DNA from 3 places in the Paenibacillus sp. FSL H8-0283 genome. Region 3 is predicted to be linked to each of the others. Evidence: riboswitches for the same ligand, from Rfam matches in the RefSeq annotation. Region 3 holds a riboswitch; each other region holds the start of a gene.
What was found. A riboswitch is a leader RNA that binds a small molecule or an ion and turns the genes downstream of it on or off. The one in region 3 is predicted to bind thiamine pyrophosphate.

Region 1 (11,041 bases), 300 kb from region 3:
GAGTATATTCTCCGAGCTTGTTGTCCTATGAGTGAAAAAAAAGAGCCCCTGAGGGCTCTGGAATCAACGAAAAGTTCGGTGATTGAAATTTGGTTATTCTCCATTATTCGTGTTTTGCACATCGTCACTGCTTGTTTTCGTTACATGACTCAGGAAAGTTGAGACACGGCGCAGATATTCCTTTGGATGCTCCCGGAAGATCAACTCATGATGCGCATCCTGGACAATCCATACATCCGAGTACGGATTGGTCTGGTTGGCGGCGAGTTGCTCCGCAATTGGATAAGGCGCCTTCTCGTCCTCTGTACCATGGATGAAGAAAATCGGGAACGGATAATCTTCCTTTTTCACTTCCTGGTATGGAATCTGTTGTAATCCGGTACCATTCAGAACAGGGAACAACAGTTTCATGATCTCCAGTGTAGGCTGACGTGGCAGATCGATCTGGTTGTGAATGTTGTGGTACAGCGTATTTGGCTCCAGCAGGAACGCACTGTCCAGAATCATTGCATCCACTTCCTTCGTAATCAGTCCGGTTTGTAACGCTGTACCGGCACCCATCGAGAAGCCCCAGACAACCAGTTCCTGCGCACCACGTTGCTTGGCGAACTGGATCGCACCGAGCAGTTGCTGTGACTCAGCTTTGCCACCTGTGGCTACAGCTTTGTTCACCTGTGAGGCGAAGCCATAATCGAACATGACCACGTTGAACCCAAGTTGATGAGCATAGTGTGCCAGGTCATACATGGGTACCCATGTTTCTTCACGATTGGCACCATAGCCGTGACTGAAAATAATCGTTTTGCTTGCAGCATTGTCAGCAGGTATATACCATCCCTGCATCGTCCGGCTGCCATCTGCTGCCGGGAACGTGATGTCTTCGTACTTCATGTTCTTGGCCTGCATTGGATTGGAGAAGACCGGCGCTACAGTAGGATTGGATAATACCCATGCGATATAACCATGCAATGCGATAAAACAAAACAGTAGAAAAAATACAACGGAGAGCAGCAACGCTACGATAATATGTTTGAACCGAATCAGCCTCGGTGATAGGGAAGAGGGCAGATCGGACACTTTTGTTTGCAGCGGGGCTTCGCTCTGGGATGATTGATACATGAATGCCCCTCCTTTGAAGTTCAGTTGAAGATAACAACGACATGTAAAGAGAATTGCGTCGATTTCAGAGCCTGCTTCAGAGCGATATCTTAATGTAATATATCTTTATCGTATGTTCCAATATAGTCAAAGTCAATTGATTGAGGGCATTTGTTACGCAATTGTTATATAGTTCTTAAGATATATGGGTAAGATTACCTTAGTGTGTAAATTACAGGGGATTAAGTCTTATAAAAAGGAAAAATTTACACGTTGGCCTATTTTGATTTTGGCTCTTTTTGGTTTACAGATGAGACCGTTTCTCATATAATTTATGTAACCAAGTTTCATGTGATGAAACATGAGGAGGGCATTATGCCATGGAAGATCGCAAGTTAACCGTCCGGGCTGTGGAACGGGCGCTGGATATATTATTATGTTTTACCACACGCAGTGATCTGGGACTCACCGAAATTGCCAGCCAGATCGGCCTGCACAAAAGTACAGTCCACCGCTTGATGGCTACGCTGGAGGATCGAGGGTTCGTGATCCGCGATGCAGCAACAGAGAAGTACCGACTTGGCATCCGAATCTGGGAGCTGTCAGCTCATATGTCCCGCAGTGATGATCCCGCTATTCTGCTGTTGCCTGCGATGGAGCGACTGAGAGATCGATTGGGGGAGACCGTGAGTCTGTACCTGCGTGATGGCAGTGAACGGATTCGGATTCAGGCTGTGCAAAGTGATCAGGCGATTCGCCGAGTTGCCCCCGTTGGTGTTAGACTGCCGCTGTCTGTGGGCGCTTCCAGCAAAGTCCTGATGGCGTTTGCCACGGACGAGGATCGTGAAGAACTGATGAACGGGCCTGAATGGCCGGTGTTTATTGATCCGGCAGTGTATTTGGCGCAAATGGGAGATATCCGGGATAACGGATATGCGACGAGTTATGAGGAACGTGAGCCGGGAGCTGCCGCGGTATCTGTACCGATTATGGATCGCAGAGGCAATATTGCAGCTGCGCTCTCGGTCTCAGGACCTGTCAGTCGACTCTCGCAGGAGACATTGCATGAATACGCACCTGTGTTGAAGGATGCTGCTACGCAAATGGGGCTCATGTTATCCTGATGTTGAGGTAAGTTTTTTCTCCAATAGAGTTTGATTATTTGGAATATAAAGGTTGTTTTTATGTTCCGGTTGCGCTACTCTGTAATGGACGGCCCAACGGGGCCAGCTTCATTGAATATGAACAGCGGCTTATGTAAGCCGCAACTTATTAACGTTACTGGGGGAGTCCGAATTGTCCGGACTGAGACGGAATCGCATGAGATTCCGGACCCTTTGCACCTGATCTGGATCATACCAGCGTAGGGAAGTAATCGGCGATATGACCACAACCACCACATGATGTGACCCTTGTAGGGCTCCGTTAAGGAGCTGCATAAAGGTGCATTATTGGTGATGGACATAAAAGTCGGTTCCTTCGGGGACCGGCTTTTTTATATACAGGGAACGGGCGATATAGTGCGGACTCTATGGGCTTCTTTTTCACTAACCTGCAAAAGTGGGCTTGGATGATGAGAGAGAAGTCACCATAGATCTATGATCTGTGGTAGCCTCTGTTCTGTTGTTAACTGTACATGAAAAGTGTCTCCCCTGGTCTGGTGTAGGATCGCTTTTTTCTTCTCTGCATTGCGCATGATTTGGGACAGGTACGTAAGCGAGCTAATGATGAAACCAACCAAACCAAGCGAATGAACACTGAGGAGGAGACAAGCGAACATGAGTACAGGAAATCAAACGGGACAACAAGCGACGGAGCAGGGACATAACGATCAGCAGGTGGAAAAAGAAACAGGAGCGGCCGGACGGGTTCAGCCCTTTCCCGGTAGCCGCAAAGTCTACATTCAGGGCTCACGGCCGGACATTGCTGTACCGGAGCGTGAGATAGCCCTTCATGACACGAATACTCCCCAAGGAGTGGAGCATAACGAACCGCTGCGTGTCTACGATACGAGCGGCCCCATGACCGATCCCGAATTTCATGCGGATATCCGCGCAGGTCTGCCAGCTCTGCGCACTCGTTGGATCACAGAGCGTGGCGATGTTGAAGCTTATCAGGGCCGTATGGTTAAACCGGAGGATAACGGACTGAAGCCCGGAGGGAAGAGAGCCGGCGCTGAAGAGTACCCCGGATTACGTGGCAAACCGCTGCGGGCACAGCCAGAACGCTGCGTGACTCAGATGCACTACGCGAGACAGGGAGTCATTACGGCTGAGATGGAATTCGCCGCCATTCGTGAAGGCGTGGAGCCGGAATTTGTGAGACAGGAGCTGGCGAGTGGACGGGCCATTCTGCCATCCAACATCAATCACCCGGAGAGTGAGCCGATGTTGATCGGTCGTCATTTTCACGTGAAGATCAATGCCAACATAGGTAACTCGGCCGTATCTTCCTCCATCGAGGAAGAGGTGGAGAAGATGACTTGGGCGGTACGCTGGGGATCGGATACGGTGATGGATCTGTCCACAGGCAAAAACATTCATACCACCCGGGAATGGATCATCCGTAATTCACCTGTGCCGATTGGTACGGTGCCGCTGTATCAGGCGCTGGAGAAGGTGAATGGCGAAGCGGAAGCGCTGACCTGGGAGTTGTACCGTGACACACTCATTGAGCAGGCAGAGCAGGGCGTGGACTACTTTACGATTCATGCAGGTGTACTGCTACGTTATATCCCGATGACGGCCAAGCGGATGACAGGTATTGTGTCCCGGGGCGGGTCCATTATGGCAGCATGGTGTCTGGCGCATCATCAGGAGAATTTTTTGTACACCCATTTTGAAGAAATCTGTGAGATTATGAAAAGGTATGATGTAGCGTTTTCGCTGGGAGATGGACTCCGTCCAGGTAGTATCTATGATGCCAATGACGAAGCTCAGATGGCGGAACTGGCTACGCTCGGGGAACTGACGCAGATCGCATGGAAGCATGATGTGCAGGTGATGATCGAAGGTCCGGGGCATGTGCCGATGCACAAGATCAAAGAGAATGTGGACTTGCAGATGGAGATCTGTAAAGAAGCACCGTTCTACACACTTGGGCCGCTGACGACCGACATTGCCCCGGGTTACGATCACATCACATCCGCCATTGGGGCAGCCATGATTGGCTGGTTCGGCACGTCCATGCTCTGTTATGTTACGCCAAAAGAACATTTGGGCCTGCCCAACAAGGATGATGTGCGGGAAGGGGTCATCGCCTACAAGATTGCGGCCCACGCCGCCGATTTGGCGAAAGGTCATCCGCGTGCCCAGCGCCGCGATGATGCATTGTCCAAGGCACGCTTTGAGTTCCGTTGGCGTGACCAGTTCAACCTGTCACTGGACCCTGAACGTGCGCTGTCCTACCATGATGAGACGCTGCCAGCAGAAGGAGCCAAAGAAGCTCATTTCTGCTCCATGTGCGGACCAAAGTTCTGTAGCATGCGCATCACGCAGGACATTCGTGCCTTTGCCGCAGACAAAGGATTGTCCGAGAATGAGGCTGTAGCTGCCGGGATGCAGGAAAAGGCCGAGGAATATCGGACACGGTCCTAGGCGCCGATACAGCGCAAGCTGGGCAGTCTGACATCGTTTGAAGGTGAGAATACTGCTATCATGTCGTCTTCTTCATCTTATTGATCAGCTTCCTGATACTTTTTATCAGCATTATGGTTGATTGTCTAGCAGATGTTTAATAAAATGAATGTAAGTAAACACCAATAAGAGTAGCCAGGCCAATGGCTACTCCTGCACAGCATTTGCGGTGGGTATTCCTCCGAGTGCAGCAAGTTCAGATGAAGTGACCCGTCAGGCCGTCAACCTGTGGCGGGTCACTTCTTTTTACGATCGATGTATGTCAGGAGCGCAATAATTAACATCGCGAACACGATTACGTCGTTAAAAGAGAAGTTCATAGGATCACCTCCCACTGGAGGCAAGCCTATTTCCCACCACAAATTGGCTGTACAAAGTGATTATACCATTTGAAATGCTCTTGTTCGAGAGCATTTTTATTTTGCAAAAGGAGTCGATATAGTAGTTTTCACATCTTTTTAGTGATTGTAATATTTCACTCCAAATCAGCAGCTACTGTCGAGCCAAGCCCAAATCCTTCTCCAAATACGTTGCAAGCAATGCCAGCGGGCTATGGATTGGAATACCGCGATCTATTGTAACTTGTGCAGCAGCGGGAGCCATAGACAGCTGGGCTGCCACTACCGTTTTACCCGGATGCTGCTCAGCAATCTGCTGTAAGCCTTCACGTACCGCTTCGAGATACCCTTGCTGATCTCCACGCATAATCAACTCAAATGTCCCAGGGATGCACACCGCTTCCGTCTGAGATGTCTTGGCAACGTGTAGTTGCCCATTCTCATCCTCTTGCTGTAATACCCGATTCAACCGTGCCATCGTTCCTTCAATAGTTGCCGGGTTGGTGAATGTTATTATGTAATCTCCTGCTACTCGCCGCATCTCCTGCAATAACGGATCATCTATGCCGATCACAGGCACAGGGACCTGTGACGCTTCCTGCTCCAGTACTGTAGCAAACAGGGTGCAGGTGACCAGAATGGCATCGGCATGACACTCAGCGATCCATTGGAGCGTCTGGGCTACCTTCTCGTGAATGACAACCTTGGAAAAGTCAGCGTCATGTTTAAGACGGTCCAGGCCTGGATCGACGTAATGGACCAATTCAACTTCATAAGGAGCAAGCGTCTCTTCAATTAAGGCGATGTTGGAATAATGAGCGTGAAAACAACCAATGGTGGTCATGTGCTAAGTCCCCTTTAACAGTTCGTATATGTCATGGATCTTTTAGATATTTAAACCATTATAGAAACATGCCTGAGAACTGTACAGTCGTTTATTGCTCAACGCCAATAACCGCCCTTCCGCCAAGCTGCGGAAAGACGGTTGATAACCTGACTCGACTAGGGTCGGTCCGGTGTCCATTTTTATCTAAGGGAAGGAGAAGCATTTTTCTTCGCCATTTTTTGTTGCAGAATTTCATGAAAGGATAGACCTTGAGTGTTCTCATTCTCCTTTTTAGGAGCAGTGGTCGCCGTGTTGCGCGGATATTGGTGATGGTACGGGATCATTTGCTGAATAGGCATGCGGATCATCTTGGTTCCTCCTTTGATGCGTTTTTTTTGAATTATGTATTTCGACTGGTTACCATGCCAGGTGCGCATATAGGTACATGTGACTTGTTAGACGAAATAAAAGAGTTTAAAGCGTAATTCCAATTGGATTGTAGTGATTTTACCCGGTTTTAAGGAAATGTAAACGTTTTTAGGGAAATTCAGGAGAAAAGGACCTGATATGAAAGGTTTGATATGGGAGGATCGAATCGGTTGTTATGTGAATAGTCCCAATTTTAAGGAAGTCAATGGTACCCGCATATGAGGCATATTATCTGGTTAAATGATGCAAAGCATGCTAACTAACTTGGTACCATGGTCGGGTTGTTTAGGGGGGGATGTAGTTCCGGATATAACAAAAAAACTGCCGAGCGAACCCGGCAGCTTGCTTGATATGAAGAAGGATGCGATGAAACTTTGATTCTGTCTGAGGTGGTATCGTGTTGGTTTTATCTACTTTGGCGAACAGCGATGTATATATCCACTTGTACACTTTCGGGATTCAGGCTGCGTTCATCATATAATTCAAAATCCCCGGTGAACGTACGATCGCTTTGTTTATCCCATGCCCACACGGCTCCCCAAGCTTCGCCAACAACCTCTGCCATAGGTCCTTTTCTGGAAGTGAATATGGCGTAAGTTGCAGGAGGGAGTAAAATGTCGTCCAGTCCCTCAGGCAACGATTCGTTCGGACTGACCTCATGCCCTACCAGTATGGTGTATTCTCCGGTTATCCCATCGGTGTAATCCGTATAACAACCATAGCGAACAACTTCAGGTGCAGGGAGGTGCTCTGAGGCAAAATAATTGTTCCAGAGTCCCTGAATACAACCTTTGCCACTGATCTCAATGGCGTTGGTTGTGCGGGCGGATACGCCGGCAAGACGTTTGCCAGGGAGCGTGACATAACGAACGGGCTGGGCAGAGAACGAATGCTCTGTTGTTACCTGACCAGGCTTAGCGGAAGCAGTAGAGTTTTCAGCGAGAGATTCTGTATGTTGATCCGTTGTATTCGTGCGCCAACGCTTCAAAAAAGGAAGCTGGTTGCGTAGCATCGAACGAGCGGATTCCTCATCCATGCCTTCGTCCTTCAGAATGGCAGTGCACATCTCCGTCATGCTTTCTAGTGACATACCGGGCTGCTCAAACTTGCCCTCTTTGTAACAATAAATACAGTACTCACGGGTTGTGCTTCCATCTGCTTCCGTTCCGAATTGGGCAGGGGTTGTGAGCGGCATTCCGCAGCTTTGACATACAGTAACGTTCATGATTAGTTCCTCCTCATATATGTAGAGATTGAATATATCTGAAGTATACGAGGAGGAACTGGACAGCTGTCTGTCAGGTTTGAGTCGGAGGTATATAATTTTGTACAATTTGCTCCGCGATACGGCAGATTTCATCCCGAATATGCTGAGGTTCCAATACTTCAACGTCCGCGCCGAAGCCCAGAATGAACCCATATAACCAGCCATCCTCGGGAAAAGCAACCTGGCTGATGTAATACCCAGTCCCATCAGGCATGACGTTCTCGATCCCAAACCATTCTTCCGCAATATGACGGACGCGAGCATGGAATTTCAAGGTTAACCTAGCTTGATTGTCCGGACGGCTCCATTCCTGTTGCCAGGGTCTGTCCTGTGGGTTGATGACTTTACGCTCGAAGTGCTCATTAGCAAGTGTGACATCTTGCATACGCACAAGCTTGAACATGCGAAATTGATTCCGCTCGTGACAAAAAGCATACAGATACCAGGAATGCTTCTTGAGTACGATGGTATGAGGGTCGGCAGTTCGGTGAGTATGGATACCTTCCGCACTGCAGTAGGTGAAGGTTACGGGGCGTAATTGATCCATACCCTGTTCGATAAGTTCAAGCTTGAATTTCAGCGCTTCGGGATGCGTCCAAGTTGAGTAATCCACGATGAATCGATTGGTATTGGCCTGAAAATCGTCATTTTTGGATTCAGGTACGATACTGCTGAGTTTTTCGACCAGAAGCTCACGCGCCGCATTAGCATGGGAAGTGGATACACTGCGCAGTGCAGTGACAATGGAAGCGAGGTCCTTGTCTGTTAATACGTTTCGATCCAGACGGTAGCCCTCTGCTAGACCAATCCCGCCGCTTGCCCCCTGATACGTCACCACGGGGATGCCTGCTTGACCCAATGTATCGATATCCCGATAGATGGTCCGGATCGATACTTCGAACATATCTGCCAAGTCTTTGGCTTGTACCCGTCCACGATTGATTAGCAGCACCACGATGGCTAATAAACGCTCCAGTTTCATATGTATAGATTCCTTTCATTGGTTTATCTGTTGGATTCAAATATGTTATATTGTTGAGCATCACACATAGGAGTGGAATAAGCAATGAAGCGAATTACGATTCTGATCGCAGACGATGAAGTTGAGATCGCTGATCTGGTTGCTTTACATTTACAAAAAGAAGGATATCACACCATCAAGGCCTTTGATGGGAAGGCGGCGGTTCAAGCTGTTCAGACCCAAGCGATAGATTTGGCGATTCTGGACATTATGATGCCTGGTATGGACGGGTATGAGGTGACCCGTAAAATTCGGGAGCAGCATCATTTACCGATCATTTTCCTAAGTGCCAAAACGTCAGATATGGATAAAATTACGGGACTCGTAATGGGTGCGGACGATTATATGACCAAACCGTTTAATCCGATGGAGCTTGTTGCCCGGGTTAACTCCCAGTTACGTCGTTCTCTGCAATTCAGCCAGTCTGCGCCTGTGCAGAGGTCCATTCTGGAGAAAGGTGGGCTCATCATCACGCCAGATCAACATCGCGTTACACTCTACGGCAAACCAGTGGAACTAACACCGAAGGAGTTTGACATTTTGTATCTGCTCGCGAGCCACCCCAAGCAGGTGTTCAGTGCAGAAAACATTTTTGAACAGGTCTGGGGAGAAGCCTATTACGAGAGTGGGAATACCGTGATGGTCCACATTCGGACCCTGCGCAAAAAACTGGGGGAAGATGTGAACAAGAACAAGTTTATCAAAACCATCTGGGGTGTGGGGTACACGTTTAATGACTAAACGAAGAAGTTTTCGTACAACCATGATTATGTTGCTAGGGTTAAGCATGCTTGCCTCTGGTGCAATTACCTATGGGATTTATAAGCTTATGCAAGCCTATTATTCGGGTGTCCGTGCAGAAGATCAGCTCGCTGAATATCGTCATTTTATGAGAAGTATCGGGGATATCTATTTCTTCCTGATTTTATTTATCCCACTCGCCATTCTATTTTTCTTCTGGTTTACCAAGCCCTACGCGACGTATTTCAAGGATATTTCTACAGGGATCAGGCATTTGGCCAACGGTGACTTTCAGCATCGTGTGCAGATCTCCTCGAAGGACGAGTTAGGTACGATTGCGGAGGATGTGAATTTGGCAAGTGAGAAGCTAAAGGAAGCAGTAGAACGAGGGGATTTTGCTGAAAATAGTAAGGACCAGCTTGTTGTCAATCTGGCGCATGACCTGCGAACACCGCTGACGTCTGTGCTTGGATATTTGGATCTGCTCATGAAGGATGATCAGTTAACGGAGGAGCAGGTACGGCACTTTACGTCGATTGCATTCACCAAATCACAGCGCCTGGAGAAGCTGATTGATGATTTGTTCGAAATTACCCGTATGAATTATGGCATGTTGCCTATAAACAAGACACAGCTGGATCTTAGCGAACTGCTGAAGCAGATGAACGAAGAACTCTATCCTGTATTTGAAAAGAACCAACTAGTCGCCCGACTAAAAATAGACACTGACCTTACGGTCTCCGGTGATGGCGAGCTGCTGGCTCGTGTGTTCGAGAATCTGCTAATTAACGCTGCACGGCATGGCAAGGATGGCATGTACGTAGATATTAATGGATATCGGGATGCAGAACAGGTCATCATTCAGGTGATTAACTATGGCGGACATATTCGTCCGGAGGAATTGCCACATATCTTCGATATGTATTACACCGGAGATCGTGCCAGGACCCCTCAGGAGGGTGGGACAGGCCTTGGACTGTTTATCGCTCGTAATATTGTGGAGCAGCATGACGGTACAATCTCGGCTCAGAGCGACGTGGTACGGACGTTATTCGAGGTTCGTTTGCCCGTCTTCCAATAAGGTTGACGTCAAATTTAAGAAAAACTTTAAAATTGCCCTGCTTTTTCTTTAACTTGTGTTGTCTATCCTTGATGTATGAGGTAAAAGGAGGAACAAGCATGAAAAAGTGGGGCTTTTTGATAAGTATTATTTTGATCGGATATATTGTTACGCAATCACCGGGATGGATTCAGCAGAAGGATGAGTTGCCCATCGAGATTCAGAATACGCGTGAAAATCCCGCAGGTTATACCGTATCCGTCACCGGAAACATTCAGGATCAGATACATAAGGGCAATTTGTTACTGGTTGATAAGCAATACCCCGTACACCCGGAAGGAGTTAAATCCGATATTGTATATGTGGCACATGAGGATGATCTGCTTCGTGGATATGGGATACTGGATCAGAAAATCATGTTATCACGACAGGTGGCGCAGGAGTTTCAGAGGATGGTTGAAGCAGCAGGCGAAGAGGGAGTCAGATATTTTCTCGTCAGCAGTGGATACAGGGACTTTGAAAAGCAGGACGAGTTATATCGGGAAAAGGGTTCAGATTATGCACTTCCTGCGGGACACAGTGAGCACAATCTTGGGTTATCCCTGGATATCGGCTCGAGCTTGGCT
Region 2 (11,041 bases), 2.6 Mb from region 3:
CGTTGAAACCGTCATGACCCGATACAAAGGTAAGATCTATGCCTGGGATGTGGTAAACGAGGCGATTGCGGATAGCAATGGTGATGCCAACGGTTTACGTAAAAGTCCCTTTTATGAACTAATTGGTCCGGATTATATTGAGAAAACCTATGAATTCGCTCGTGCAGCCGATCCGAATGCCAAATTATATTACAACGAATACTTCACGGAAATCCCTGAGAAAAGAGAGCATATGTATCAGTTGGTCAAACGACTGAAAGAGAAAGGGCTCATCGATGGTGTGGGTTTGCAATCCCACTATAACCTGGAATCCCCGCCCATCAAGGAAATTGAAAAAACGATCAGCATGTTCGCCGAACTTGGATTGGATATTCAGATCACGGAACTGGATGTGGATAGCGGAATTCCATTTGGTGAAGAGATGTCCGATGAAGTTGCAGTAAAGCAGGCGTATCGATATAAGGAACTGTTGGATTTGTACAAAAAACACAAAGACCACATTTCTTCAGTTACCTTATGGGGACTCCAAGATGAGAAGTCTTACAACAACCAGGCTATGCTGTTTGATTCAGCCCTTAAGGCCAAAAAAGCATACTGGGGACTTGTGGATGAATCCAGCTTGCCTGTGTTGACACAGAGAGCCGTCTCACTTTCGGGTAAACCGGATATCAAAAAACAGTCACAAGATCCGCTCTGGAACAAAGCGGTGTCTACTCCACTGAAGGGTGACTCTGCGGGATCAGCCAGTTTCCGCACCTTATGGGATCATAGTAACCTGTATATCCTCGTGGATGTTCAGGATGCGAAGGCAGATGTGAATGACAAAGTAGATATCTTTGTTGATCTCAATAATGGCAAGACCACTTCATATGAAGTAGATGACCGACATGTAATCATTAAGCGGTCGGGCAAAGCTGAGGGCGTGGAGAAGCGTTCATATCGTGTACGCGAGACCAAAGCCGGATATCAGGTTGAATTGTCCATTCCGTGGGGTGGTATCCAAGTCGGATCAGAATATGAAGCCGGATTGGATATCCGTGTGACTGATGGCGGTTCAAGTGGGACACAACCTTATAATCCACTGTACTGGAATGATCGAACACAATCTCAGGAACAGGATACAAGCAAATACGGCGTGATTCAGCTTGCCCCTATGCCCAAATCTGCACAAGCTGTACAAGGGATTGTTCAGATTGATGGGAAGAAAGACACATCATGGAATAAGGCTGCACCGATTGAAGTAAACCGGTTGAACCAAAGCGAAGGTGCAGAGGCAGTGGCTCGCGCAATGTGGTCAGGTGAATATCTATACCTGCTGATCGACGTCACTGATCCAAACATCATCACAGATAGCATCAACCCATGGGATCAGGATTCGGTTGAGATTTTCCTGGACGAGAATCACCAGCGCACACCGTATTTTCAATATGATGATGCCCAGTTCAGAATCAGTGCAGACAATGTAGGAACCTTTGCAGGGGGTGCCTCACCTGGACGCCTTGTAAGTGCTGTGAAGAAAACAAATAAAGGATATCTCGTAGAAGCCCGAATCCAGTTACATTCACTGACGCCCAAAACAGGAAATGTTCTCGGTTTCGAGCTTCAAATTAACGACAACCAGGGCGGAGGTAAGCAGAGCGTAGCCAAGTGGAATGATACGACCAATGAGAGCTGGAGAAACACTTCCCAGTACGGAATACTCACTTTTGTCGGAAAGAACAAACTCGGACATTAAACCATCGGCAGTAGTTGCAAGAATAGAAAACATCATAACAGTGGCTAAAACTCAACCATTGTTGTGATGGTTTTCATCGTTTACATACGTCACCAAAGGTGATGAGGGGCGATACAATCTGCCTTGACTATATTTAACAGCCCTTGATATACTAAATGGATGTTATTTTTTCTTTTATGGGAATAAGAAAGTAATCAACTACATACAACCGTTTGCGAGGGAGCCTTAACCGGCTGAGAGGGTGTTAAACCGACCTTACCTGACTTGGATAATGCCAACGTAGGGATGCAACGATGAAACACTGTACTTGGGTAGCTCATGCGAACCCCCTTGTTTTAGTGTATTTGTCTGCGAAACATCCTATGGATGTTTCGTTTTTTTGTTTTTAATACGTACATTATGAATTGGAGGAACACATGTTGACTATTTCAGAGAGACTATATCAGGCAGCACAGCCCGTGTGGAAGGAATGTCTCGAGCATCCCTTTGTTAAAGGAATCGGAGATGGTTCCTTACCGGTTGAACAATTTCGTTATTATTTGCTGCAAGACTACTTGTACCTGTTCGATTATGCCCGTGTATTTGCACTAGGTATCGTCAAGTCGCACGACCCCAAATTGATGCAGTTTTTTAGTAAAAACGTAGATAACATCCTGAATGGTGAAATGAAAATTCATCGTTCTTATATGGAGCGATTAGGAATTACAGAGGATCATGTGTTCCAGGTAAAACCTGCACTGAAAAATGCAGCCTATACTAACTATATGCTCTCTATTTCCCATGCGGGTGGCATAGCAGAAGTACTTGTATCCATTCTGGCCTGCTCATGGAGCTATGCGGAGATTGGTCAAGTCCTTGCTCAAAAGCCAGGTGCAGCTGATCATCCTTTTTATGGAGAGTGGATCACAGGATATGCTTCCTCTGAATACAACAGCAACAATCAATCCCTAGTGACGTTAACGGATAAGCTATTAGAAGGCTGTAGCGAGGGAACGTACCAACGGATGGAAGATATTTTCGTGATGTGCAGTCGCTTTGAGCTTGATTTTTGGGAGATGTCATGGAGGTTGGAGCCTTGAGTTCACTAATAGTTAATTCAATTAGCGAGCAGCGTCCATAAACAGTCTCAGGATGAAAAATAAGTAGATTTAAGTAAAGGAACGCTTGTATATGCGTGTTTCGTGACGATGCCAAAAAAAGGGCGGAGTGTATCCGCCTTTTTTATTGTTGAAATTCTTGACACAGGAACATTTTGTTCACTGAAGTCTCTAGCTAAAATCAAAAAGGGTGTCAGGACGGAATGTTCATAGCAGTCTGAATATTTTTCAGATCGAGCTGAATTTGCTCTGCAATATGGTAAGGGTGGTATAAGCCATGCTGCACCATGTAATTTGATATCTTTTCATGAGAGTCTATGGCTTCATCGAGCTGTTTCATCAAAATTTGTTTGATTTCGGGGGTGGCACATTCGGTCACAGCCATGGCGTAGTTTCTGACACCGCTCTTGGCGTTCATCAAAAAATCCATTGCGATCACGTCATCGGTCAGCGTATTAAGACCAGTCATGTGTTCTAATATTGGGTTCATTTTTTTATCTCCTATACAGTCGCTTTAGACAGCACTCCACCGAGCTCCTGAAGCTGCTGTTGTGATAATGTCGCATCTTGTTGCAAAATTTGCTTGAGCTCCGGGTCGGTTACCAGAGCTTGCATGGTCTTGGATTTTGTCATGCAAACCGTCTTGAACGCAGCTATTTCATGCACCTCGAGCATCTCATGCAAAGCGTATGTGGAATCCATTCAGATTGTCCTCCCATGTATCAATTCATATTTAAGGCTTTAAGATGACTTTAATGCAATCGTCCGTTTTTGTATCGAACACTTCATAGCCCCGCTTGGCCTCGCTGAGCGGAATGACGTGCGTAACAATGTCCCCAGGGTCCACTTTGCCAGACGTAACCAACTCGTACATGTATGGCATGTAGTGAATGACCGGAGCTTGTCCGGAACGGATATTCACGTTTCGCTGCATGATGTCACCGAGCGGGAATCCGTTATAACGTCCGCCGTATACACCAGTGACTTGAATGGTGCCACCTTTGCGGACAGCCTGAGATGCAATGATAAATGCACTCATGGTGCCGCCTTGCAGTTTCATACCGCTGGCTAGAAATTCAAGATCGCTCATCTTGCCGTCCATTCCTACCGCATCAATCACGACATCGGCGCCGCCTTTGGTCATTTCCTTGAGAGTGTTCCCAATATTCTTATCCTGTTCGAAGTTTACGATTTCCACATTGTTTGTTCGCTTTGCATGCTTTAAGCGGTAATCGACATAGTCGACGGCTATGACCCGCTTAGCTCCTTTCAGCCAGCAGAACTTCTGGGCCAGGAGTCCGACCGGACCGCAGCCGAGCACGATGACTGTATCACCATTCTTAACGCCGGCGTTATCTACGCTCCAGAATGCCGTCGTCATGGCATCGGCGATCAAGCTTAGCTTTTCGTCCGGTTGTTCGCAGTTTTCAGGGATCTTAAAGTGGGTAAAATTGGCAAATGGGACCCGTAAATATTCGGCTTGCCCGCCGGGATATCCGCCGGTCGTTCCGGAGTAGCCGAAATATGCGCCCATATCCCCGTGTTCGTTTGAATTGTCACATTGGCTTTCCAGCTGATTTTTGCAAAAAAAGCATTCTCCGCATGCGATGTTAAACGGAATGATCACACGGTCACCTTTTTTTACCTTGGTCACGCCAGGACCTACTTCTTCTACGATCCCCATCGGCTCATGCCCGATGACATAGTTTTCCTGAAGGTTAGGGATCATCCCGTGAATAAGATGAAGGTCAGAACCGCAAATGGCGGTACTGGTGATCTTTACGATCATATCGTCCGGTTTCACAATCTTCGCATCCGGCACCTCTTTGACCACGACATTTTTAACCCCTTGATACGTTACCGCCTTCATGCTTTATGTCCTCCAATATGTTCATCTGGGGTCCGATCAAACATCCCTTTACGTGACGTATCACCCGGGAACAGATTCATCTGCCCGATCATCACCGTATTTTTCGCCGAAAGCTGATCGAGTTGGTACTGTTCGTTCAACTCATAAGGATGAAACCATTTTTTGCGCATCATGAGCTCCGAGATTTCTTGGTGCATTGCAATCCCCTGCTTAAGATGAGTATGCAGCAGGGCTCTTACATCCGGTGAAGCCGTTTCCGTCAGGGCGATGGACAAATTACGTACACCCTCCTTGGCACGAAGAAGGAAGTCCATGGCAAAAGTCATATCTGCCATTTCCGGCATATTCAATGAATTAATCGGATCTAAATAATCGGTATTCATCTGAGTTCCCCTTAATGTGTTATAGGTGTCGGATTATTTGGAACGGGTGCTTGGAAAGGAGCTCTTGCGTAGATTGCTTGCAGCTCAGCGATCTGTTGTATGGATTGAGTTACGTCTTTCTGCATTAAGGCTTTTAGCTCTTGGTCAAAGACCAGGCCTTGCATAAGTTTCGACTTAGCGATGCAGAGCGTTTTGAAGTTTAACGCTTCATGCAGTTCCATCGATTCGTGCGGCGCTAGCGTTGGATTAGCCATTCAGAAATGATCCCCTCCTTTTTCATCAAGATTAGATTTTCCAATGCATCGGATCTTATACTAATATGGATCACCGGAGAGGTAAGATCCGAATATTCCCATACAGTCGCAGGGATATAAACAAAATCTCAATCCCATACTTATTTCTGTTTAAATGAATGATCTTACTCATGGAAGGAGGAGTCACGGTGCCCAATAAAAACAAAATTGATCTAGCAACCGAAAACGCAAGAAAACCAGCAGAAGATGCACTTAACTCGAGTGGTAGTAATACGCTGGAGCAGCATGCATCTAACGCGGTTTCTGAGGTGCAGACGGCTTTAAATCAGGCAATAAGCTCGTTAAGTGAATCTAATGTGGCAACAAATTCACAAGCGTTGGAGATTGCCAGGCAGCAATTGACCCGAGCAGAGGAATTTTTAGATCAAGCGATAACTTCAGCCAATGCATTAGGTTTACCGGACCAACAATAAAACCTTTTTGGTACTGATAAGCTTGGCAAAGTTTTGCGTTGACGATCGGAGGAAGCATTTTTCCTAGAGCACATATAGTTAACGTCAACATGCTTCGGCTTACGCCGAAGTTTTTTTGTATTTTTAAATGTATCGGACAATTTCAAAATCGAGGTAAAAAAAGAATGATTAAGGGCCAGGCATTAGAAAAAGTCTTGAACATAATTATAGGTAATATCTATTCAACTATGTTGAGGAGGACATCATACAGCCTATGTTACCTATGGAAGAATATTTTGGTAAGTTAGAACTCGTTCATTCCTTTTACGGGGCTATGCCTACAGGCGTTAGTGTATCCGAGACCGGGCGTACCTTTATTTGCTTTCCAAAATGGGGAGATGACGTTAGATTTACGGTAGCGGAAATTGTTGATGGTCAGATGCAACCTTATCCTAATGAAGAAACGAATTTGATCAACCCATTGAATATCGTTATGTCCTTCATCAGTGTCCAAAGTGTTGTTGCAGATGGAAGGGGAACCCTGTGGGTACTTGACACGGCTGCACCAAACTTTTCAGAGCCTATTAAAGGCGGCGCAAAATTAGTCGCGGTAGATTTAGAAACAAATACAATTAGAAAAGTATATACATTTGCAGATGATGTAGTCTTGCCGACAACGTATCTAAATGATGTCCGATTTGACTTTCGTGTAGGAAAAGCAGGTTTCGCATATATAACGGATTCTTCTTCCAATGGTCCAGGCGCTATTATCGTCGTAAATTTAGAAAACGGAAATGCGTATAGACGGTTGCATGGAGCAAGCTCGACCTCACCCGATCCATATTTTGTGCCAAAAGTGGAAGGTAAAATTTTGATGAATCGAAACGCGGATGGTTCGACATCTCCGTTTCGATTGGCCTCTGATGGTATAGCCATTTCCCCTGATGGAAAAATGTTATTCTATTGTCCATTAACCAGTCGCCAGCTATACTCGATCTCAACAGAATCGTTAAGAGACAGAACGATACCGGATTTTAAGTTAAGTGATCTTGTGCAGTATTGGGGAGAGAAGGGCGCATCTGATGGGATGATCACGGACGCTAAAGGAAACGTTTATGCTGGAGATTATGAAAACGATAGTATTCGAAAGATATTGCCGAATGGAATCATGGAAACCATCGCCCATGATCCCCGAATTTTATGGCCAGATACGTTTTCTATTGGTCCGGATCAATACTTATATGTGATTGTGAACCAATTACATAGGCAGGCGAGATTTCATTATGGAAGAGACCTGCGACAAAAACCGTACATTTTACTACGTTTGAAAATTGATGAATTACCTGCTCCTACCTTTTGATATACATCCCACTTTTCAAAGCAGATTTTAATAGCAGATTATTCAGTTCATTTTGCGGGACCGTAGGCCCTTTATCTAAGGGCAATATAGTAATTCTAATGAACTTAAGATAGGGACAGGTATCAGTTGATGCCTGTCTTTTTGTTTTTTGTCGCCCAAGAGGAAAGCCGGAGACAGATACAAAGGGTAGGGTACCATAATACACTCATTCGATTAAGATTAATCTGGTAGCATGTTGTTCCCGATATTGCTGTTAAACTACAAATTGCCGGTCGTATGATTTTTCGATTACAGGACAAGATATTAACCTTATCACCATTTTATTACTTTGATAAAGGAGACGACCATGGTTGAAAAACACGAGCCTCAAATGAAAAATCATCAAAAGTCTACATGGCTTGATGATTTAAAACAGATATTAAACCATATGGAAGATGCCGAAATCATTGAGCACAAAATAGGTACGAGTGCTTCAGTCCATCTTTTATTTATAAAAACGTTAATAGATCAAGAGCGTTTAAACGAGGCGATTATTCAGCCACTTCATCAATCAGGCGGAAATTCGCTTTCTTCATGCATAATCAATTCTGATGTTTCAGAAGTTATATCGATCGAAGATGCTGGGCAAAAAATAATGCAAGGATATATTCTTCTATACGATTCAGTCAACGATCAATGGCTAGGCATACAGTTGGAAAATCCTCTTGGCCGGGCAATTGAACCTTCCCAAACGGAAACGGTTATATATGGAGCGAAAGATAGCTTCAGCGAACAAATCGATAATAACATTACAATGTTGCGCAGACGTTTGCCTATAACGACATTAAAAACGGAAAGCTTCACTATAGGATCACTGAGTAAAACAAAAGTTGTGTTAATGTACATAGACGGAATAATTAATCCGGAATTTGTTTCCCTTGCAAGAGAGAAAATTGAAAGTGTGGATTTCGATCAGTTTTTAGACTCCGCACAGCTTGCAGCTTTTATTGAAGATCATAACCATACGGTCTTTCCCCAGTTTCTACAAACGGATCGGCCGGATGCCTGCGCCTTCGCCTTAGGTGAGGGTAAGCTGACTTTATTAGTCTCCAATTCACCGTTTGCTTTAATTTGTCCCATTACATTATTCCATCTATTCCAATCGCCAGAAGACTACTTCCTTCGTTGGCCGGTAGCCAGTTTTTTACGTTTAATGAGGTATGGAAGTTTTATTATTTCTTTGACGATGATTCCTTTTTATGTTGCGTTAACGACATTTCATTACCAAATGGTTCCGCTGCCGATTCTCTTCGTATTATTGGAATCGAGAAGCAAATTGCCCTTTACTCCGTTTGTGGAAGGAATTTTCATGATCGTAACGCTGGAAATCATCAAAGAAGCAAGTTTGCGAATGCCGACCAAAACCAGTCAAACTCTAGGGGTTATCGGTGGTATTGTCATTGGACAAGCGGCTGTAGAGGCAGGCTTTGCAAGTAAAGTATTAATTGTTTTGATGGGTATATCCGCTATTGCTTTCTTTTTAGTTCCCAATTATCAAATGACAAAATCCATGGTTCTGTTGCAATTGCTTCTTCTTATCCTTGCATCGTTTCTTGGGCTGCCAGGAATCGTGGTCGGGATAATCGGCATTCTTGCGCATCTCCATGCATTAACGTCATTAGGTCAACCTTATTTAGCGCCGCTTTCACCTTTTTATGGGAAGGATTGGATTGACCTCTTTATTCGCGGGCCTTTGATTTGGATGAAAACGCGTCCGCATAATCTAAAACCACTACAGAAATGGCGACAGGAGAAGATGAAGAAATGAAGACTTTATCCCTATTCAATCAAACTTCCACCCTTGGCGGCATCCATTTCCTTTTATTAGTTAATCGAACGCAAATGCATTATTTTATTTTAATCATGCCGGTTTATTTGGTTCATTCCTATATGGTTTGGGGAATTGTCGCCTTGGGGCTACTGTCCCAACTTAATTTGATGATGCTATCCAAATGGTTTACTTCCAGTTATGCATCGAAAGGCTATCAAGGATTTGTACAGCTTTTTGGGAAACGGGCGGTTCAAGTTTTCGCAATACTTGGTTTTGTAATAATACTGTTAAAAATTTCAATCATCACACTGGGTTACGTTGAAATGCTCCATAATTTTATATATCCATCAATGAATAAAAAGTGGCTGATCCTAGTTATTCTTTCGATCAGTTTATTTGTGGCTTCACATGGCATGGAAAAAACATTGCGTTTTGTCGTTATCGCCTTTCTTTGCGGGGCGTGGATCTTAATCATGTTTATTCCCTTTTTCTTTCCAACGATTGCAAATTACCGCGATTTGTATCCTCTAATCCCCACCGAATGGTCAGGACATTCATGGCAGGGCTTGTTGTTTATTTGGTCGGCATTTTCCGGTCCAGTATATTTGGCCTTTATGGTTCCATGGTTAAGCTCCAATAAAAAAATATCAAAATATCTTGTCATTGGAAACATGCTGACGATTATGGAATATTCATTATTGTTCATTGCTTCGGTATTGTTTTACGGTTCAAACTTTTTAAGCAAGATCAACTTTCCGGTAGTATATATGGGAAGTTACATTCAAATGAGTGGTTTAGAACGAATCGATTACATCCTTATCTCTTTCCATATGTTTAATTATGTATTTGACATTTCAATTCTTTTGTTGTGTTTATATGGAGCTGGAAGAGTCTTTATGAAGAAAATGAACAAAAGCACAACTCGGATCGGATTATTGTCGAGTTGGTTTGTCATTTTGATAAGTATTATCATAATGGATCAATGGTTATGGCAAACGGTTCCGGGTCAAAAGATGTTACTGAACATTCAAATCTGGCTTGGTGCATTCATTTATTTACTTGTTCCTACGATCCTTTTCACTATGGTTAAACGAAAGGAGAGTGTGTAGGCATGATACCATACAAGCATTATGGTTTATTGGCGATTGTAAGCCTTATGTGGATGACCGGTTGCTCTTCTCCATATGCCGAGAACAATATGATCGAAGAGATCGCTCCGGTAGTTTTCTGGTCGGTTGACAAGGGAACGGAGGGAAAGTTTAAAATCAGCACTTTAGTACCACCACTCATCAAAGAAAAAAAACGATTTCTCTCCAAGGAAGTTGATCTGTTAAAGCAGGGAGGCAAGGAGTTTAATTTAATTTATTATCGGGAATTAAAACAGGGGCAGCTGCGAATGTTATTAATCAATGAGGAACTGGCCAAAAAAGAAGGCATTGAAAAGCTGATCAATACGATATTGGTTGATCCCGATATTTCAATGCGTGTCTATTTATTGATTGTCAGAGGAGATTTTGATGAATACATAAAAAATCAATTGACGAAGCAAGAAAACCAAGATTATTTTCTTTATCGGATGTTAAAGCATTACGAGGAACATAACCAAGGTGAAATGAGCATTGTCAATATTCATCAATTCATGAAGATGTTATATTCCCCTCTTAAGGATCCGATCCTGCCGGTATTTCATGCGGATAAGAACAATTTCAATTACGTAGGAACGGCCTTCTTCCGAAATGATAAAGAAGTAATGGTTACTCAAGACGTAAGTGATGAAATTTTTCAACTTCTGGATAACGATCATTTCTTAAAAGTCTTGGCCATTCCAAAGTTATCTATCAGTTTAGGACGTGTTCGATCCAATATTCGCATGAATCTATCGAGTGATTATTCATCCTTGTCTTTACGTGTGGGATTGAAAGGAAGAATTGAGGAATACCAGGGAGAAAAGAATATTCAAAGCGAGGAACAATTGGAACATTTAATTCATGAGATTGAGGTATACCTTGAGGAACAAACATCAGAATTATTAAAAAGTATGCAACGGTTGAAAGTGGATCCCTTAGAGGTCGGAACACAT
Region 3 (11,041 bases):
AAAAGATCGTTTTTTCGTTGTTGAGGATAACGATCTGATCAGTTATTATATCCTTAAAAATGGAAGTGCACTGTTACAATGGCAGGCTAACATCAGCAAAAATGCCGGAACCATCGGTGACCTGTTCTTTATTAAAAACAAAGCCGTTGCTGAAGCAGGGACTCGTCCTTCCGTAACAGGTCAAACACTCGTATCATTCAAGTACTCTCGCATGCTTGAAGAAACCTCTTACGAGATCATGAACAAATTGGGCTCTATTGATACCGGTTCTGTTGTCCCCGAGAAAGGCAAAGTCATCGTTGAAGTTCCGGGAGAGAAATAGTCTGAGCATCCTCTATAAGACATTGCTCAGCAGAAATTATCACATCTGCATTACAAAGAGCGCCCTCAAAGTCATTGTGGCAATGACCTTGGGACGCTCTTTTTGGCGTTATATTTTAACTTCAAATCACAAGTGGAGCTTAACTTTTACCAACTCCAGCGATTCAATCTCCTGTTTAATATTGCGTATTGCCGGATTGACTGGTCTTACCTGAAGCAAATCCCTTGAATAGGGTTGGCACTTTGGAATAACGGGTATTCGTAATTTTCCCTTGTGATGTGCTGCTGTCTGTACGCATAATCGAATCTTTCACATTGGAAATGTTGGAGTTATCCAGCGTCATGTTAACTGCAAAGGAAGTTCCACCATTTTGGCGAACCAGTTTGCCAATATCATCTGCACGGAAATTTTTGATGTTAATTGTTCCAGCTGCATTCATCTGGAACACTTTATCATAAGCCTTATACGCTGCCCCACCGGTAATGTTAACCGTTCCGGCAGACTTCAATGTCAGTGCATCCTCGCCCACGTCCTGCCAGACCACATTCGATATATTACAGTTGCCATAACAGTGAACACCATCAGCAGCTGGTGATCCAATGTTTACGTTTTTGAGCGTGGCCCCTGCCTCCAGACGGAAGACTGGCTTCTGATTTTCTGCTTGAGATCCGTCGCCCAGTGTGGAAGGATTGGCTACAAATGTTTTACCTTGGCCGTCATAGGTCGTGCCCTTTGGAACCACAATGGTTGAATTTACAACCGTAGGCGCAGCCGCAGCCGGAACTGCACCAAATATAGAAGCAACCAAACCAGCGGACAGTAACAACGTCAACATTTTTTTCATAACTTTATTCCTCCCTTATTCTCTCGTTTTTTGGTAGTGTACAGCCTGGGCTTGTACTGGAAGATCTTCAGAGGTGCACCTCTGTCCGATCTACAACCTAATCTTACCAAATAAGGGAGGTAACTAGAATAATCATTAGATCAGATATATCATGACATCGTACAATCCCTGTCATATCGGCATTTTTTGCATGCTAGGTCTCTCAAGCAATATGCTCATATCAACCTCTGGTATGCTCATTTGTAACGTATATACCCCTCACTTAATCCCCGATAACAAAGAAAGACCACTGCATTTGTCTCCAAATGTGTGATCTTGAATGGCTTCTGGCTTGCTGATATAAGATATCAGGCTCCAAATCTCTGACGATAACCGCACTTTCTACACAACTCTTCTACAGCTTCGCGTTTGGAGAAGCCATATACCAGATTGTTCGCTCGCTCACCCTCAATAATCTCCGAGAATGACTTCTCGTGCACATTACCAAGGTTAATCACACCCTCGCCATCGAGACAGCATGGAACCACCGTTCCATCTACAAGCACAGCTGCCTGACCGCGAAGTGCATGGCAAAAGCCTTTACCGTCATCTTCAGGTGCATCCAGACTTGGCCACTGGAACTCATGGTCCTGATTCAGGTATACATTCGGGGCAATTTTGACCCCGCTGCCTGGAACTACTTTTTCCTCAATGCGGAAGTCCAGATTAAACTCACGTTCCAATACTTCAAGGGTCTCCCGATTTCGATTCATCTGAGCATTTGTGAAGTTATCCTGTGTCAGATTCCACAACCGGAATGAAATGATGACATTGTGCTTAACGGCCTCGTGTACAAAGGACAAAATATGACGCAGATACCCGTCACGATCTGTTGAACCTTCATGCCCATCGAAGCTGTGCAGGGAGAAATTCATCTGCCGCAGCGCCGGTTTGCCAAGCAATTTATGCTGAGTCTTGGGCAGCAGTGTACCATTCGTTGTAATGTTCACCTTGAGTCCCTTCTCATGTGCGGAATCGAGCAACAGATCTATTTTGGGATGCAACAAGGGTTCACCTTTGACATGTAAGTAAATATGATTGGTGTGTGGTTTAACTTGATCCAGTATATTGTTGAAGACTTCAGGGTCAATGAATCCTTTGGCACGCTGTGTCTGCGGACAGAAGCTGCATGCCAGATTGCAGATACTCGTGATCTCAATATATACTTTTTTGAACGTTTTCAACTCGGGTCCCCATTCTGCCTAGGAGGGAGAACAATCCCACCTGCATTTGTGATCCGGCCAATATGCGCCACCACTATTATATCGGGTTAGGGAGCCCAGGTAAATTGTTCAGTTGTTCGGGTATGACTCCAAGTTCATCTCAAGAATTCTATCATGCTGCCTCTTTACAGTTCATGTTCGATTGATATATGCTGAACACACAACTGCATATCTTGAACTTTTGCACTAGGGGAGCCTTGCGGCTGAGACGAATATGACTATTCGGACCCTTTGAACCTGATCTGGATCATACCAGCGGAGGGAAGTGGAGCGGCCTTTTAGTAAGCGGAATTTTTTCATGTATGTGAAGATAAATTGCGGATTTAACTTACAGACCCACTCATTTCTCCGGAAATGGGTGGGTCTTTTTTGTTCCTTTTGCAGAGTATAGGATGCCGTTGTTATTGCAGTAGTCTGACATCAAGGGGGTGAGGATCAGATGGATAACCATGTAACCATTCACAACGTAAGCTTTGCTTTTCCCGAAAAAAAGGGTTCCCCTGTGCTCTCCAATGTGTCGCTTCAGGTTCAACAAGGAGAATTTGTCTCGCTCATCGGCTCCAGCGGATCAGGTAAAAGCACGCTCTTCAAGCTGCTCGCAGGCTTGCATGAACCAACCGTTGGCACCATCGATATAGCTGATGTCCCGCAAGGACAACGGCTCGGACGAGTCGCCTATATGCCGCAGAAAGATCTGCTGTTATCCTGGCGTACCGTCATGGAGAACTGCATGCTACCTGCCGAGCTTGCACCAGGCCGACAGGATAAGGACAAACTACGAGCCGATATCATCGCAGGATTGGCAAGGTTCGGCTTGTCCGGTTATGAACATTCCTATCCGGATGAGTTATCCGGCGGCATGCGGCAGCGGGTGGCATTGCTTCGTACCTTGCTTACAGGCGGGCAGCTCATGTTGCTGGATGAACCCTTCGGTGCACTCGACGCATTAACCAAACGAGAAATGCATCGCTGGTTGCTGGAGCTGTGGGAGAGCTTTGGCCAAACCGTGATGTTCATTACACATGACATCGAAGAAGCCCTGCTGTTAAGTGACCGTATCATTCTGTTAACTCCAGGAGGGCAAGGTCAGCAGTTGCAGGAGATGACGGTTCCTTTACCACGCCCAAGGCATTCGGACATGATCTACGAACCGGCTCTCGTGCAGATGAGGCAACAACTGGAGGAACAATTGCATGCACGATAGAGCTGAGGTTAGCGTCTGGACGTGGTGTTTAAAGTGGCTCTCGAGGTCGTTTTCCCAATATGGTCTGTTCATTATGCTCATGTTCTTATTACTGGCGATCTGGGAAGTGATTGTGCGTATGGGATGGGTGCCCTCCTTCATCATTCCTGCACCCACGGCCATCGTAAGCTCACTGGTTGAGCATCGCCGTCTGCTGTTGACCATCCATCTGCCTGCTACCTTTATGGAGGTTGTTGTTGGTTTTGTCTTGTCCATAGTGACTGGAATTACGCTGGCAACAGGCATGCATATGAACCGATCGATTGAAAGGGCATTGTATCCCTTCATCGTGATCAGTCAGACCATACCGTTGATTGCCTTGTCCCCCGTATTTATCCTGTGGTTTGGTTACACGTTGTGGAGCAAAGTCGCCGTGGTATTTTTAATCGCATTCTTCCCCATTGTGGTCAGTACCTACGATGGACTCCGCCAAGGCGATCCAGAGCAGCGTGAACTGTTGCTCACCATGGGCGCCAGCAAGTGGGATATTTTTTGCAAACTCCAGGTTCCGCTGGCACTTCCCTCTTTTTTCTCGGGGCTAAAGATGTCTGTGGTGTACTGCGTGGTTGGGGCAACGATTGGCGAATGGCTCGGTGGTAGCAAAGGTCTAGGGTACTTCAGCCGTCGTATGTCCAGCAACATGAACACGGATGCGATGTTTGCCGCCATTTTGCTGTTATCCCTGCTTGGGATCGTTTTGTTTGTACTGATTACCTGGCTGGAGAAACGGTTTAGCATACGGCGTCATCGTCATGGAGGCAAAAGAAAGGTTGGATAATACTTAGACAGAAATTAGATGTAAATACAGTAGTTACAATCTTCAAAACAAAACATATCTTATGCACAATTTCAGCAACATCTTCAATCAGTTCATTGTCACATTATCGTTAACATGCTGTTGCCCATTTTCTACAAATCAAAACGATGAAATGAGGAACTTCATTTATGAATAACAAAGGTATATACTCCCTGCTTCCCATCATACTCATTAGCCTTTTGCTGATCGTTAGCGGATGCAGCACCACAGACAATAGCCAAAATACGCCAACAACAGATTCGGCAACCAATACACAGCAAACAGATCCGTCTGCAACCGAACCTGCATCAGACGCCAAAGATAAACTGTCTATCATGCTCGACTGGTACCCGAATGCAGTACACTCCTTCATCTATGTGGCTCAGGAAAAAGGATACTTTGCAGACCAAGGTCTGGATCTCGATATTCAGATGCCTGCGGATACCAATGATTCGCTCAAACTTGTTGCTGCCGGAAAAATTGATCTGGCCCTAAGTTACCAGCCCCAAATCTTGCTCGCGCGTGGCGAGAACATTCCTGTACGTTCCATTGCTGCTGTTGTTCGGCACCCGCTTGTGCATCTGTTGACCGAAGCGAATGGCAACGTAAGTTCACCCAAAGATCTTGAAGAAAAGACTGTTGGTTATTCCTCCATTCCTCTGTACGAAGCGATGGTACGCACGATGATCAGTAAGGATGGCGGCAATCCCGACAACATAAATCTGGTCGACGTTGGGTTCGATCTGATTCCTTCGCTGGCTTCCGGACAAGCGGATGCGATTATGGGTGGTTTTATTAACCATGAACAATTGATTTTGGAGAAAGAAGGACATGCCATGAAATCGATTAACCCCGTCGATTATGGTGTGCCTGATTATTATGAATTGGTCCTGACTGCAAGTGAAGCTGGCATTGAAGCAAAAAAAGACCAACTTACCCGGTTCGTCAAAGCGGTCCAGGAAGGACAGAAATATGTGACTGAGCATCCAGAAGAAGCCTTGAGTATTCTGCTCGCTCATGAGAATGAAACATCACCGCTTGACCCGGAGATCGAAACCAAAAGCCTGGCAATTCTGCTACCACTCATGAATGAAGAAGGCCAACCATTTGGTCGGCAGGAAATGGAATCGTGGGAAAATGTACGTACATGGCTCGTTGAACAGGATTTGATTCCTGAATCGGTGAAAGCCGAGGATACTTTTATTACTCTGCAAGGAGAGTAAATAAAGGAGAGCAACGCGAATAAAGGAAAAGTGATTGAACATAAAGGGAATGAAAGCAATGTGATTAAAAGCAAAGTTAGCAAAACGTAGGATCGAATGCATGAAGTTTTGCGAAATGGAATTGGCCTGAAGCAAGCATCGGAGGATCAGAATTTATAACAATCCTAAGTGGCTTGATGTGCATCTGGGCAGATTGATATGCGTTTGGGTGGCTTGTTGATATGTATTTGGTAATGTAATTAGCGCTTATCTTCAAGCCTACTGGGAGCTGAAACGCTCCTTAACTTGATCGAAACAGAGCATGCTACGACCGCTAACGAATCTGAGGCGTCCTATTCAGGGATTTGGAGCGGTTGCAGAAATCTAAAGAACCTGAAACATGTTATATCAGAATAAATAGCTGTTTGCAGCGTTTTGGTCAGGAGATTCTGGGAATAACGTGTCTGATGTTCCTTACATTTCAAAAGGAGGACCTGACAGCCAAATAAGACGTCCTGTGTTCTTTAGAAACATCGTCTGACCAGTCGTGCCCCGATCGATCGTGCCCCAATCAGTTGGGTATCGACCAGCCTGGACTTCAAGACACTGGTTGGATGCTAACATCCATCACAGTATTGCTTGCCTGAGTTTGGAGAAATACCCTGGGTTCACTTTCTGTATTTTGTATCGTTTCGTTTTTTATTGTTTCGCTAGATATCGATCAGAATGATTCAATTTGTCTATATCCAGTTCCAAAAATCCATTTTAGTGAGTTATGAAATTGATTTAGATTTTACGTTTCTGCTTTTCCCGCATTAATGCATCTGGCTGTTGTTAGACTCTGCGCCCCAACTCAACAAGGGAACTCATATCCAATTATTCTGTTGAGTGACTCCAGATATCGGACTTCCGCCGATCGGGTTACTTCAAAACAAGGAGGAAATTATATGTCTTATCTGGAACGTGTTCGTACGCAAAATCCGCTGGTACACAATATCACTAACCTTGTCGTGGCTCCCTTCACAGCCAATGGTCTGCTTGCACTCGGTGCGTCCCCTTTTATGGCCTATGCTCATGAAGAGGTCGCTGATGTCGCCAAGATGTCAGGAGCCGTGGTACTCAACATCGGTACACTCGATGACAAAGTCGTTCAGGCAATCCGTCTGGCAGGCCAATCGGCTAATGCGCATCACGTGCCTGTGGTGCTTGATCCGGTTGGAGCTGGCGCAACCACCTATCGCACGGAAACCGTGCAGATGCTCATTCGTGAACTTCGTCTCACGGTACTGCGCGGCAATGTGGCAGAGGTCGCTAATGTCATCGGTGAGAGTTGGAGTATTAAAGGTGTGGACGCAGGATCAGGTGAGGGCGACCGAATCGGCATTGCGGAGCGGGCAGCGCATAAACTTGGCTGTGTCGTGGTCATTACCGGAAAAGAAGATATTATTACTGATGGACAATCCACATTCCTCACGAGTAATGGTCATGCCCTGCTCACTCAGGTCACAGGTGCTGGCTGTCTGCTCAGTTCAGTGATTGGCGCTTTTACAGCCATAGCGGAATCAGGAGCCGATCTTCTAGGCAGTGTTGTTGAAGCGCTAGCGTTTTATGGTGTAGCAGCTGAACTGGCGGCAGAGCGGACAGCTCATCAGGGGCCGGGTAGCTTCCAGATTGAATTGTTGAATCAACTGGCACAAGTAACACCAGACCTCTTGGCAGAACGCGCACAGATCCGTCAGATCCGTGGAGGTGCAGTATGAGTATTGCTCAAGCGCTAACCATTGCAGGCTCCGATAACGGGGGCGGCGCAGGCATTCAGGCCGATCTGAAAACATTCCAAGAACTTGGTGTATACGGCATGACCGTTATCACCGCTATTGCTGCCCAAAATACAACTGGTGTGCAGGGCGTTTTTCCCATCCCTTACGATGGCATTGCCCAGCAATTGGACTCGACCGGCGAAGACTTTCAACCAACCGCAACGAAGACCGGCATGTTATATAGTGCCGAGATTATTCGTCTAGTCGCTGAGAAATGGCAGCAATACCGTTGGGCTAATCTGGTCATCGACCCTGTGATGGTAGCCAAAGGTGGCGCCCCCCTTCTCCAGCAGGAAGCTGTACAGGCGTTGGTTACGGATCTGTTGCCCCATGCCCTGATCACAACACCCAATATCCCGGAAGCGGAACTGCTTACCGGGATGTCTATCACCAATCTGAGCCAGCGGGAAGAAGCCGCAAGACGGATTGTACAGATGGGCTCAACGTATGCTTTGGTCAAAGGTGGTCATGATGAAGGAAGTGGCATGATCGTGGATGTGCTCTACGATGGGCAGTCTTTTCATTATCTGGAGAATGTTCGTGTGGTAACCCGTCATACACACGGAACGGGGTGCACATACTCTGCTGCCATCACCGCAGAGTTAGCCAAGGGTTCACCTGTTCTGGCTGCCGTTACGACCGCGCGAGCATTCATTCAGGCAGCCATCGAAGATGAGCTGGGGATTGGGGCCGGACATGGGCCGACAAATCATTTTGCGTATCAGCGCAGACAGCGGGGTGAGCAGTGATGCACCCTTGGAATGCAGAAGCGGTACGACGCGCGATGCAGGTGTATTTGGTGATGGGCAGCGTTAATACAACGCAAGACCCGGTGGAAGTGCTGCGCCAGGCCATTGCCGGCGGCATCACGCTGTTCCAGTTCCGCGAAAAGGGAACTGGCGCCCTGGTTGGCGAAGCTTGCATCACGCTTGCAATGCGGCTTCGCGAGGTATGCAGCCAGCACGGGGTCCCGTTCATCGTGAACGATGATGTGGAGCTGGCTGTAGCGGTGGAGGCCGACGGCGTGCATGTCGGCCAGGAAGATGCGGACGCGGCGCTAGTACGCGCCCGCATTGGAGATGGGCGGATGCTTGGCGTATCCGCCCACTCTGTGGAAGAGGCGCGCCGTGCCGTGCAGGCGGGCGCCGACTACCTTGGCGTCGGGCCCATGTACCCGACGCGCTCCAAAGCGGATGCCCACGCTGTGCTGGGCCCCGCAGGGGTGGCGGAACTGCGCGCCGCAGGCATCGCAGTTCCGATTGTGGGTATCGGCGGCATTACGCCCGATACCACGGCCGCCGTGATGGCGGCTGGAGCCGACGGAGTAGCCGTCATCTCCGCCATCGCGGGCGCGGCCGACGTGCGCGCAGCGGCTGCGCAGTTCGCTGCGGCAGTGTGCGGGATGCAGGCGTAGCCCTGCTCTCCCTGCACTGCCAGCCCCGTGGGCTGCACCGAATACATGGTGCAACCCACAACTGCTCACGCTCCTCTCCATAACAGAGGAGCCTCAAAACACCCCCGCGGCGCGGCAGCAACCCATGTCTTCGACATAGAAGCACAGCCGCTCCCCTACAGTGACTGAATGTTATAATAATTCAGTCATATCCAGTCACATCCTGTCATCAATCCATGATCAAGATGCAGCTTCCATGCTCGCATCTTGTTTTTTCATTTTCAACGGTTGACTCTCACGTAACGTGACACTGTACAATCGGTGTTGTAAGGAGGTTTCACACATGGCCATGAAGGTAAAAGAAGTTGCCGAACTTGCCTCGATCAGTGTGCGCACACTGCATCACTATGATGAGATCGGATTGTTAACACCGGACGAAGTAACTTCTGCCGGATATCGATTATATTCAGATGCCAACCTGGAACGGTTGCAGCAAATATTGTTTTTCAAGGAACTCGACTTCTCTCTGAAGGAGATCAAAAACATTATAACCAACCCCTCCTTCAATCCGGAAGAAGCACTTAAAATGCATCGACTTATACTGCTGGAGAAGCGCCAACGCTTGGACCAGATGATTGCTACCATTGATAGAACGGTTTTACACGTGAGAGGAGAAATTAAAATGACAGCCAAAGAACAATTCGAAGGATTTGATTTTAGCCAGAATCCGTATGAACAAGAAGCGCGGGAACGTTGGGGAGACCATGCCGTCGATCACGCAAATCAGAAGCTGCACAGTAAATCAACCACAGATCAGAAGGCTCTATCCAATCAAATGAACGAAATCTACAAGCGTCTAGCCGCACTTCGTCACACAGAACCAGCATCTGCCGAGGCACAGGCCGGTATTCAAGAATGGTACACCTGGCTGAATCAGATGGGAAGCTACTCGCCTGAAGCCTTCAGAGGACTTGGTCAGATGTACGTGGACGATGATCGCTTCACGCGTAATATTGATCAGTTTGGCGATGGTTTGGCAGTATTTATGAGAGATGCTATGGCTGTATTTGCTGACCAAAACAAATAATATAACCCTGTATTCAACCACATACAGTTTTATTTAATTCTCATTGTCGTCAGATGTGTACTGTAAACGATAGTCTTGAACTTAGAGCTCTGTCCTCTAGTGATAAAAGTAATCCCTCGTCATCAGCTTTATTCACAGTAAATGACCCTTCGGATAACTGAACCTACCTTTTGGGGTGAACATATCTTTCTTGTAATTAACCTTATGAACATGCTGGATATTTACTAGGGTTATGTGGTAAGTAATTTAAATCGATCCGAATTGTTGCAAAAGTTATGAGCAATATCCCCCTACCTGGTGTATACACAAAAGGGACGTACACCCTCAGGCGTATCGTCCCTATGTATGTAAGTATCTCAGCCGCAATGTGAACAAGCCTAACTGCTGCTCACTCTGAGTACTTTATAAATATCTTTTAAAGTAGATGCTCTTTACTACGTTTTTCTTCTGCTCCCAGTCCTTCGATATAACCTTTTCACAAGTGCTTAGGATGATGAGCATTAAGTTTCTTCTGTCAAACGTTCTTCATTTTACTGCCAAGCGTCCACCGTCTATCCGATTAAGCTCTTGGTGCGTGATCCGATGAAGATGCATCCGTAGCTAGACTGGTTCTCGCCATCCGGCCAGGAATCTGCCATGCAGACACAATCGCAAGCACGATGAATAACAAATCAATCGGTTGACTGAAGTACTCCTGGAAGGTTTCCACAAACGCACTGATCATCTCGCTATCAAACACAAGTTCCATCACGCCGACATCACCAAACAGTTCAGAAGTAAAATAAACCACCGTCAGATATTTCCCCAACAAAATGCCGACAAGTGCAAACAGTACGGCAATAATCTTATGTACCGTCGCAATTTGTTTATTGGAGAACAACACAACTGCGTAACCTGTGAGCGCTCCAATCAGAATCGCAATTAATCCCACCTCATAATCGGTCATTGCAGCAATAGCTGCCCATACGATGCCTCCCAGAATGGCTGCAATTAAGCCACCAATGATCGGCATACCGATTTTAACTCCTTGTTTCTCTTCCACGTTGTCTTTCCCTCCTGAGTCATGCATATG

Region 1: another riboswitch for thiamine pyrophosphate. It lies ahead of thiC (phosphomethylpyrimidine synthase ThiC); the one in region 3 lies ahead of MHI52_RS04830 (ABC transporter ATP-binding protein).
Region 2: another riboswitch for thiamine pyrophosphate. It lies ahead of tenA (thiaminase II); the one in region 3 lies ahead of MHI52_RS04830 (ABC transporter ATP-binding protein).

Annotation. Positions count from the first base shown of each region.
Region 1 covers NZ_CP150295.1:754,044-765,084, forward strand. Annotated here, with positions in the region: gene MHI52_RS03545 (alpha/beta hydrolase) at 94-1,119, opposite strand; gene MHI52_RS03550 (IclR family transcriptional regulator) at 1,479-2,222, shown strand; TPP riboswitch at 2,372-2,485, shown strand; gene thiC (phosphomethylpyrimidine synthase ThiC) at 2,877-4,694, shown strand; gene MHI52_RS03560 (aspartate/glutamate racemase family protein) at 5,226-5,915, opposite strand; gene MHI52_RS03565 (hypothetical protein) at 6,098-6,265, opposite strand; gene MHI52_RS03570 (zinc ribbon domain-containing protein) at 6,733-7,551, opposite strand; gene MHI52_RS03575 (helix-turn-helix transcriptional regulator) at 7,625-8,575, opposite strand; gene MHI52_RS03580 (response regulator transcription factor) at 8,660-9,355, shown strand; gene MHI52_RS03585 (HAMP domain-containing sensor histidine kinase) at 9,348-10,436, shown strand; gene MHI52_RS03590 (D-alanyl-D-alanine carboxypeptidase family protein) at 10,535-11,041, shown strand, end outside.
Region 2 covers NZ_CP150295.1:3,647,274-3,658,314, forward strand. Annotated here, with positions in the region: gene MHI52_RS16295 (endo-1,4-beta-xylanase) at 1-1,735, shown strand, start outside; TPP riboswitch at 1,942-2,039, shown strand; gene tenA (thiaminase II) at 2,152-2,814, shown strand; gene MHI52_RS16305 (spore coat protein) at 3,026-3,322, opposite strand; gene MHI52_RS16310 (hypothetical protein) at 3,334-3,534, opposite strand; gene MHI52_RS16315 (zinc-dependent alcohol dehydrogenase) at 3,566-4,702, opposite strand; gene MHI52_RS16320 (spore coat protein) at 4,699-5,085, opposite strand; gene MHI52_RS16325 (spore gernimation protein GerQ) at 5,097-5,339, opposite strand; gene MHI52_RS16330 (hypothetical protein) at 5,528-5,812, shown strand; gene MHI52_RS16335 (L-dopachrome tautomerase-related protein) at 6,066-7,151, shown strand; gene MHI52_RS16340 (spore germination protein) at 7,498-8,958, shown strand; gene MHI52_RS16345 (GerAB/ArcD/ProY family transporter) at 8,955-10,070, shown strand; gene MHI52_RS16350 (Ger(x)C family spore germination C-terminal domain-containing protein) at 10,073-11,041, shown strand, end outside.
Region 3 covers NZ_CP150295.1:1,054,703-1,065,743, reverse strand. Annotated here, with positions in the region: gene MHI52_RS04845 (copper amine oxidase N-terminal domain-containing protein) at 1-322, shown strand, start outside; gene MHI52_RS04840 (pectate lyase) at 498-1,166, opposite strand; gene MHI52_RS04835 (radical SAM/SPASM domain-containing protein) at 1,514-2,389, opposite strand; TPP riboswitch at 2,607-2,709, shown strand; gene MHI52_RS04830 (ABC transporter ATP-binding protein) at 2,868-3,632, shown strand; gene MHI52_RS04825 (ABC transporter permease) at 3,622-4,449, shown strand; gene MHI52_RS04820 (ABC transporter substrate-binding protein) at 4,617-5,690, shown strand; gene thiM (hydroxyethylthiazole kinase) at 6,617-7,429, shown strand; gene thiD (bifunctional hydroxymethylpyrimidine kinase/phosphomethylpyrimidine kinase) at 7,426-8,238, shown strand; gene thiE (thiamine phosphate synthase) at 8,238-8,903, shown strand; gene MHI52_RS04800 (MerR family transcriptional regulator) at 9,226-9,969, shown strand; gene MHI52_RS04795 (hypothetical protein) at 10,529-11,011, opposite strand.